One region of the Proteus hauseri genome, then DNA from elsewhere that is predicted to be linked to it. Evidence: predicted binding sites of a transcription regulator. Region 1 holds the regulator's gene; each other region holds the start of a gene.
What was found. Region 1 encodes ArgR, which controls arginine synthesis, uptake and breakdown. Its sites were predicted from a motif close to ANTGAATAAAAATACANT; they were not measured.

Region 2: a site for ArgR is predicted at 1,747-1,764, ahead of argA (amino-acid N-acetyltransferase). Genes of this name have one in related genera too.
Region 3: a site for ArgR is predicted at 1,847-1,864, ahead of argC (N-acetyl-gamma-glutamyl-phosphate reductase). Genes of this name have one in related genera too.

Annotation. Positions count from the first base shown of each region.
Region 1 covers NZ_CP026364.1:1,840,876-1,844,166, forward strand. The annotation lists gene fbp (class 1 fructose-bisphosphatase) at 1-90, opposite strand, end outside; gene mpl (UDP-N-acetylmuramate:L-alanyl-gamma-D-glutamyl-meso-diaminopimelate ligase) at 255-1,634, shown strand; gene argR (transcriptional regulator ArgR) at 1,705-2,175, opposite strand; gene mdh (malate dehydrogenase) at 2,623-3,291, shown strand, end outside.
Region 2 covers NZ_CP026364.1:783,100-786,390, reverse strand. The annotation lists gene recD (exodeoxyribonuclease V subunit alpha) at 1-294, shown strand, start outside; gene argA (amino-acid N-acetyltransferase) at 379-1,713, opposite strand; gene amiC (N-acetylmuramoyl-L-alanine amidase AmiC) at 1,957-3,219, shown strand.
Region 3 covers NZ_CP026364.1:1,676,595-1,679,885, forward strand. The annotation lists gene poxB (ubiquinone-dependent pyruvate dehydrogenase) at 1-492, shown strand, start outside; gene argE (acetylornithine deacetylase) at 637-1,800, opposite strand; gene argC (N-acetyl-gamma-glutamyl-phosphate reductase) at 1,901-2,905, shown strand; gene argB (acetylglutamate kinase) at 2,926-3,291, shown strand, end outside.

The DNA.
Region 1 (3,291 bases):
CTTAATTGCCGAAAGCAGTGCTGTTAATTCGCCAGTAGCATGGGGAAAATCTTGTTGTTTCTCGACGATAAATTCGCCTAATGTTTTCATGACGCAGGTCCTGAATGTGAGTGGGTAAAGTAAAAAAGGAGAAAAATCCCCTTAGTGGTGGCAAGTTTAGCCAAAGAATCGGATGATTCAAAGGTTAATCCGTTCCTAATCTGCTTTTTGATGGTTAGAATAGTGACCAACTTCATGCTATTGGACAGAAATTCATGCACATTCATATTCTTGGTATTTGCGGCACCTTTATGGGAAGCCTTGCTATCCTTGCTAGAGCTCAGGGATATAAAGTTACAGGCTCGGATGCTAACGTTTATCCACCAATGAGCACATTGCTGGAAAACCAAGGCATAGAACTTATTGAGGGGTATGATCCAAAACAATTAGAACCCGCTCCTGATATGGTGATTATTGGCAATGCAATGACACGAGGCAACCCTTGTGTTGAAGCTGTGCTTGAAAAAGGATTACCTTACACTTCAGGCCCTCAGTGGTTACACGATTATATTTTACCAGAACGCTGGGTTTTAGCGGTTGCAGGTACTCATGGTAAAACAACAACAGCAGGTATGTTGGCTTGGGTTTTAGAAGATTGTGGTTATAAGCCAGGCTTTTTAATTGGTGGTGTGCCCGGAAACTTTCAGGTATCCGCGCAATTAGGAGAAAGTCCTTTCTTCGTTATTGAAGCAGATGAATACGATAGTGCGTTTTTTGATAAGCGTTCTAAATTCGTTCACTACTCGCCACGCACATTAATCCTTAATAATTTAGAGTTTGATCACGCGGATATTTTTGAAGATCTTGCTGCTATCCAAAAACAGTTCCATCACTTAGTTCGCATCGTGCCAGCAAGTGGCAAAATTATCATGCCTGATAATGATATGAATCTAAAACATACTATCGGCATGGGATGTTGGAGTGAGCAAGAATATACAGGCGAAACGGGTAATTGGCAGACCAAAAAACGCAACAATGACAGTAGTCATTTTGAGGTTTATCACAAAGGTGAGTGTGTTGGTGAAGTTTGTTGGGAGCTTTCTGGCGAACATAATATGCAAAATGGCTTGATGGCCATTGTGGCTGCTCATCATGTAGGTGTATTACCTGCAGACGCTTGTGAAGCGCTTAATAAATTTATTAATGCGCGACGTCGCTTAGAGTTACGCGGTGAAGTCAACAATATCAGTGTATATGACGATTTTGCGCATCATCCAACTGCAATTTTAGCAACACTTGAAGCGTTGCGAAGCAAAGTTGGCGGAACCGCTAGGATTATTGCGGTATTAGAACCACGCTCAAATACGATGAAGATGGGGATTAGTAAAGACGATATTGCACCGGCATTAGGTCGCGCGGATGAAGTGTTTTTATTTCAGCCACCGAATATCCAATGGTTAGTGAGTGAAATTGCAGAACGTTGTGTACAGCCCGCTCGCTGGAGTACAGATTTAGATACGTTAGTTGATATGATAGTGAAAGAAGCGCAACCTGGAGATCATATCTTGGTGATGAGTAATGGTGGTTTTGGCGGAATACACGAAAAATTATTAACAGAGCTCGCTAAACCTAAGCAGACTGAAAATCAGTACTAAAATAAAAAAGCCACTGAAAAAAATAATATAATTTCAGTGGCTTATCATTTTCAACTTCGTTAGTGTAGGATTATAATTCCTGATCAAACAGGTTTAAAATTGCATCACGAAGTTCTTCCGTAGAGAAACCCGGTGCAGGGGTTGAAAAAATAGTATCATCACCCGCAATACTACCAAGTATTCCTTCGGCTTTTCCTAATGAATCTAATAGGCGAGCAATAAGCTGTGCGGCGCCAGGGCTGGTTCTTATCACTACAACAGAATGGTTATGGTCAATATCTAGCACCAAGTTTTTGAGTGGGCTACTTGCGGTGGGAACGCCCATTTCTGTAGGAAGACAATAAACCATCTCCATTTTGGCATTGCGAGTTCTTACTGCCCCAAATTTTGTTAGCATACGAGAAATTTTAGATTGGTTGATATTATCAAAACCAGCTTCTTGTAATGCTGTCACGATCTCGCCTTGTGAACTGAATTTTTCTTCTTTCAGTAGGGCTTTAAACGCTTTAACCAAGTCTTCTTGCTTAGAAGGAACGCGCATAGTTCACCTTTAGTGAGTTATCAATAACTCCTGCATTATGCAGAGGAGTGAATTTTTATGCAACATAACATCGTGTTAGAAAGATGATTTACCTCTAAATATTTTCACAATGTGATGCCTTACAAAAGAGTTTTATTTATTTTGGCTGAATGCGATAATTCAGATGAGGTAAAACATTTGTTAACAAAATGATAATCTTAAATGATTTGAATAAGTAGAGTGGTACACTTAACACTTTACTATATTTATTGGAATTATTTATCAAAAGAGTGTCCGCTATCTCATTAACAGATAAGCAATTTGTTTAAAATAACCGAAGTATTATTTTTTAATGTAAATGCCTTATTATGCAATATTGCTGTTAAATAATTGTTTTTTTCAAGGCGGATTGCGTAATAGTGAATATATCAAAGGCGTTCCACTATCTCGTAACTAAGGAGTATCAGAATGAAAGTAGCAGTTCTCGGTGCAGCAGGTGGTATTGGTCAGGCACTGGCACTTCTTCTTAAAAATCAGCTTCCAGCTGGTAGTGAACTCTCTTTATATGATATCGCTCCGGTCACACCGGGTGTTGCAGCAGACTTAAGTCATATCCCGACTCAAGTCACTGTAAAAGGTTTTGCGGGCGAAGATCCTTCACCGGCTCTAAAGGGCGCAGATGTTGTGCTGATTTCTGCAGGTGTTGCTCGTAAACCCGGTATGGATCGTTCAGATCTATTCAATGTGAATGCGGGAATTGTGCGTAATCTGATTGAGAAAGTTGCACAAAATTGTCCTAAGGCATTAATCGGTATCATTACTAATCCTGTCAATACTACTGTCGCTATTGCTGCTGAAGTTCTCAAAAAAGCAGGTGTTTACGATAAACGACGCCTATTTGGTATCACCACTCTTGATATTATTCGTGCAAATACCTTTGTTGCAGAGCTAAAAGGTAAAGATCCTCAAAAAACCAATGTTCCTGTTATTGGCGGACACTCTGGTGTTACTATTCTTCCTCTGTTGTCACAAATTGCTGATGTCTCATTGACCAATGATGAAATTGCAGCATTAACACATCGTATCCAAAATGCAGGAACTGAAGTTGTAGAGGCTAAAGCTGGTGGCGGATCCGCG
Region 2 (3,291 bases), 1.1 Mb from region 1:
GCATTTTTTCAATTGCCTGATGGTAAGTTAAAAGCAATTCAACCAAGTCGATTACCTCAACATGAAACAGCCTATGTAATGACTGTTCATAAATCACAAGGTTCGGAATTTGCACATACCGCATTGGTTTTGCCCAATCAGTTTTCACCTGTGGTCAGCCGCGAATTACTTTATACCGCATTGACGCGAGCAAAACAGAAATTATCGCTTTATGCTTCTGAATATATGGTAAAAATGGCAATTCAAACAAGAATTCAACGTCGTAGCGGGTTGGTTGATAAACTGCGTTATTAAATTTATCAAGATAACAAATATGAAAAAGACAGGTATTGAGAGGGACACCTGTCTTTTTTCGTTTTGAATGACTAAAAAGTAAAATTACTCTTTGTGTAAATCTAAAATCAATATTTTAGAACGGCGTTGATAGTTGTATAGCGCTTGTTTTTCTATTGGTAGTTTATCAATTTCAGCTGGTTCAAATCCTTTTTCTTGAAACCAGTGAATGCTGCGGGTTGTTAAAACAAATAATTTTTCTAAACCTATCTGTTTGGCATGAGCTGAAATACGTTGTAGTAAAGCTTCACCACGACAAGAGCTACGATAATCAGGATGAACAGCTACACAAGCCATTTCACCAATTTTTTCGGATTGATAAGGATAGAGTGCAGCACAGGCTATTGTAAGGTTATCGCGCTCAATTATCGTAAATTGGTCAATTTCAATTTCGAGCTGTTCTCTTGAACGACGAACCAGAATACCTTGTTGTTCTAAAGGACGAATAAGTTCAAGGATACCCCCAATATCATTAATATTGGCTCTACGCACTTTTTCTGCGCTTTCCATGACAATTTGAGTACCAATACCGTCACGAGAGAACAGCTCTTGAATTAATGCACCATTAGATTGATAACTTAACAGGTGGCTACGTTCTACACCTCGACGACAGGCTTTTACCGCACCTCGTAAAAATCTCACTGTACCTGAGTGATAATCGCCTTCAGTTTGTAGTTCGCGAATTTTATCTTCGGCTTGATTTGGTAAAAGCTCAGAAAGAATATAGCCATTTTCATCCACAACACCTTGAAAAGAACAAAAGCCAATAAGTTTTTGTGCTTTTAGTTTGATAGCTAACTGAGTGGCGACCTCTTCGGAAGTTAAATTAAAACTTTCCCCTGTAACAGAAACTGCAACAGGCCCAATTAATACGATAGCATTGCTATTTAATTGGCGATGAATAGCTTCTTCATCGATACGACGAATTTTGCCGCTATGGCAATAATCAACACCATCATCAACACCTAAAGGCTGGGCAATAACAAAATTACCACTAACAACATTAATATGTGCACCTTGTAGTGGGGTGTTGCTTAAGCTCATTGACAAGCGAGCAGTGATATCGAGTTGTAATGTACCTGCTGCTTGTTTTACGATCTCAAGTGTTTTGCTGTCGGTTATTCGAGTGTATTTATGATAAAGCGGTGCATATTTTTGCGCTTCAAGTGCGGAATCAATTTGTGGCCTTGCACCATACACAACAACAAGGCGAATGCCTAAACTATGTAATAACCCAATATCATTTATGATCGATGGGAAATTTTCGTGAGCGATTGCTTCACCACCTAACATAATGACAAAGGTTTTGCCTCTATGTGCATTAATATACGGAACCGAGTGGCGGAATCCATCGACCAGTTCGGTGCTGCGCTCTTTCATAAAACCCTCTCAAGTGAATTTTTATTCGCATTTATTGTATTTTTATTCTTTTTGGAGAGGAATGGCAAGTAAAATCCTATCTTATTGTTTTAGCCGAAGGCAGAATATTTGTGTAAATGTGTGTATTTGTGCTGTTTTTAAGTGACAGTGATGAGTGGATTGGGTAAAGTTTTTCGTTCGCAGTCTATTTTATCTCTCTCTTTCGGTATTTATTGGCGTTAATTGTTTTGTGGAATATTTTCAATGAGTCATTCAGAGCATAATCAAACGCGTCGTCGTCTTATTAAAGGAATTGGCGCGTTACTATTATTAAGTGTCAGTCCTGTTGGTTTAGCCGCATCTGCATCTGTTGTTGCAGTAAGGGTTTGGCCTGCCTCGACTTATACTCGTGTGACAATAGAATCGAGTACTCCATTAAAATATCGTCAGTTTACACTGTCAAATCCTGAGCGAATTGTGGTGGACTTAGAAGGTGTTCAGCTTAATAGCGTTTTAAAAGGGGCTGCTAACCAAGTTCAAACGAGTGACCCTTATTTAAAACTTATGCGTGTTGGTCAAAATACGCCAAAAACAGTTCGACTGGTATTTGAAGTGAAAACTCCGGTTCAGCCACAAATGTTTACTTTAAAACCTGTTGCTGAATTTAGAAATCGTTTGGTGCTAGATTTTTATCCAAGTAATGGCGCTTCAGAGATAGAAGATGATCCGTTATTAGCACTGTTACGTGAGTATAACGATGGTGATTTACAACAAGCTGTACCAGCCCAAACGGATACGCGTAAACCCGGTAGAGCCGGGCGCGATAGGCCTATTATTATCATGATCGATCCGGGGCATGGTGGTGAAGATCCTGGGGCTATTGGCAAATATAAAACTCGTGAAAAAGATGTGGTGTTGCAGATTGCTCGCCGCTTAAGAACGCTTATCGATAAAGATGCGAAAATGAAAGCGTATATGACTCGTAATGAAGATGTGTTTATTCCATTAACCGTTCGAGTTGCTAAAGCGAGAAAAATGCAGGCAGATCTTTTTGTTTCTATTCATGCGGATGCTTTTACTAATCGTTCTGCAAGAGGCTCATCTGTTTTTGCATTATCCAAAAATGGTGCAACAAGTAATACTGCGCGTTATCTTGCTCAAACTCAGAATGAGGCTGACTTAATCGGTGGGGTGAGTAAAAGTGGTGACCGTTATGTAGACCATGCCATGCTTGATCTTGTGCAAACAGCAACGATTAATGACAGCCTGAAATTTGGTAGTGAAGTACTCAAGTTACTTGGTGGCATTAATAAGCTTCATAAAAACAAAGTAGACCAAGCTGGATTTGCGGTATTAAAGGCGCCAGAAATCCCATCTATCTTGGTAGAAACTGCATTTATTAGTAATATTGAAGAAGAGAAAAAGCTAAAAACGGCTAAATTCCAACAACAAATGGCTGAATCTATTTTTAAAGGGATTAAAGCGTATTTTGCTAATGGTGGTGAGTTAACTTTAGCGGATCGCTAATTAGTATTTATCATCAAGATTAATATCGACAGTAGAAAGTGTACTCTGCGCTTTTTACTGTTTGCTTTATCG
Region 3 (3,291 bases), 160 kb from region 1:
AACGCGATGGCTCAAGCAATAGGTGCTCAGGCATTAGATAGAAAACGCCAAGTGATTGCGATGTGTGGTGATGGTGGATTTACCATGTTGATGGGTGACTTTATCTCACTCGCACAAATGAATTTACCTGTAAAAGTGATTATTTTTAATAACAGCGTATTGGGCTTTGTGGCCATGGAAATGAAAGCCGGTGGCTATTTAACAGACGGTACTGATTTACATAATCCTGATTTTGCAGCAATTGCGAATGCATCGGGTATTAAAGGTATTCGTGTTGAACAAGGTGAAGATTTGGATAAAGCGCTAAAAGAAGCCTTAGCGCATGATGGCCCTGTGATTGTTGATGTCGTGACGGCAAAACAAGAGCTTTCTATGCCCCCTGAAATTAAATTTGAACAAGCTAAAGGCTTTAGTCTTTATATGATGAAAGCCATTATTAATGGTAGAGGTGATGAAATTGTACAGCTCGCCAAAACCAATTGGCTGCGTTAGTGACTAAAACTATGCTCGTCATACTTCAAGTTGCAGGAGATTGACTACGTTCAGCTAGTCGCCTACCTGCAACTCGAATTATTTAGAGTATAAATTGAAGATAAAATAACCTTATTAACATAAATCGATAGGGTTATTTTTTTATCATTGAGCTTTTGCTGTTAAACAGAAGTTTTCAATTAATTGCCCCATTAATTCACGAGTAGGCTCGATAAATGCCATATCAATAAATTCATCGGGCTGATGTGCTTGCTCAATAGAACCAGGGCCGAGTACCAAAGTAGGGCATAAATCTTGAATAAACGGTGCTTCGGTACAGTAATTCACGGTTTGCGCTTTCTCACCTAATAGCTTTTCAATCACCGTGACCATTCTATGATCAGTTGGGCATTCATAACCTGGAATCGGCTCATGTAACGCTTCAACACTTAAACGACCCGGCCAGCGCGCTTTAACAGGGGCAAGTGTTTCATGCAGTAAATCATCCAAATCTTGCAGTGTTAATCCCGGTAATGGGCGAATATCCATATGTAATTCGCAGCAAGCACAAATTCGATTTGCAGCATCACCACCATTAATATAACCAAAATTCATGGTTGGATAAGGAATGACAAATGCTGGGTTGTTATAGCGATTTTTTAAGGTATCGCGAAGTGTACTCAAATGTGTAATAGATTCATGCATTAACTCTATCGCATTCACCCCTTTTTCTGGATCGCTAGAGTGCCCTGATTGCCCTGTAATACGTATCGCATTTGATAAATGCCCTTTATGAGCACGTATTGGCTTTAATGAGGTTGGTTCGCCAATAATGGCAAAATCTGGGCGAATTGTTGTATGCGCGGCGAAATAACGAGCTCCTGCCATTGAGGTTTCTTCATCCGCAGTCGCTAGAATATAGAGTGGATGTGCGAGTTTTTCAGTATCAATATCGCGTAACGCATCAATAATAAAGGCAAAAAAGCCTTTCATATCCGCTGTGCCTAAGCCATATAACTTGCCTGCTTTTTCGGTCAGCGTGAAAGGATCTTGTGTCCATCGCCCTTCATCAAAAGGTACGGTGTCGGTATGACCACAAAGTAATAATCCACCATTTCCCGTTCCTAATGTTGCTAAAAGGTTAAATTTACCTCTTGTTTCAGGGACTGGCTGAATTTCGATAGAAAAACCTAATGTTTCCAACCAATTAGCTAGTAAGTTTATCAGTGCTTCATTGCTTTGATCGGTTTTTGCATCAGTCGCACTGATCGATGGCGTTGCAATTAATTGACGATAAAGCTCAATAAATGTAGGTAATTTAATATTCACTGTTGACAGCCTTTCTTCATAATAGTATCAATATTCATGCACTTTTTTTGAATAAAAATACATTAATCGGTTTATGTTCATAGTACAAGGTAAGAATGACATGTTAAATACCCTGATTGTAGGAGCAAGTGGTTACACTGGCGCTGAGTTAGCGGCATATCTCCAGCGCCATCCTCATGTGAATCTGAGCAGACTTACGGTTTCAGCACAGAGCGCGGATGCTGGTAAATGTTTTTCTCAACTTTATCCCCAGTACAGAGGTTTAGTTGATTTACCTTTAGAGCCAATGGTGGATGTTGCAAAGGCTGCCGAAGGTATTGATATCGTTTTTTTAGCCACAGCACATGAAGTTAGCCATGACATCGCACCTATTTTCTTAGCACAAGGTTGCGTGGTGTTTGATTTGTCTGGTGCCTACAGAGTACAAAATAAGCATTTTTATCAACAATACTATGGATTTGAGCATAAGAATACTGATTGGTTATCTCAGGCAGTTTATGGATTAGCTGAATGGAATGCTGACATTATCAGCCAAGCTCAATTAATTGCGGTACCAGGATGTTATCCAACAGTTTCTCAGCTTTCACTTAAACCGTTAATTGAAGCAGGATTATTAGATACCGCACAGTGGCCAGTGATTAATGCTACCAGTGGTGTGAGTGGCGCGGGCAGAAAAGCGTCATTAACCAGTAGTTTCTGTGAAGTGAGTTTACAACCTTATGGCGTGTTTACACATCGTCATCAACCTGAAATTGCGACTCATCTTGGTATTGATGTCATTTTTACACCGCATTTAGGTAATTTTGCCCGAGGCATTTTGGCAACGATTACCTGTAAGTTAAAAGCGGGTGTAACAGAAGATGATGTTAGACAAGCTTTTGAAGAAGCTTATTTAGATAAACCACTAGTACGTGTTTATGAATCGGGGTTTCCAGCATTAAAAGCCGTTGTAGGCACGGCTTTTTGCGATATTGGTTTTGCTCAACAAGGTGAACATCTGATAGTGGTTGGTGTTGAAGATAATTTGTTGAAAGGTGCGGCAGCTCAAGCTGTTCAATGTATGAATATTCGGTTTGGTTTCGCTGAAACCGAATCACTTATTTAAATAATGAGTAGGAACGTTTCATGGAACCATTAATTGTCAAACTGGGTGGTGTGTTACTTGATAGTGAAGAAGCTCTAACGCGTTTTTTCGGTGCATTACAACAATATCGTTCAACTCATTCTCGACCTTTAGTCATTGTTCATGGCGGTGGTTGTTTAGTCGATGATTTGATGAATAAGTTGCAGTTACCCGTAGTGAAAAAACAAGGGTTACGGGTTACTCCTGCTGATCAAATAGACATTATCACTGGGGCTTTAGCAGGAAGTGCAAATAAAACCTTGCTGTCATGGGCAACGCGGTTTGGTCTTAATGGTGTGGGACTTTCGTTGGGTGATGGTCAATCAGCAACGGTTACCCAAATAAATGAAGAATTAGGACATGTAGGG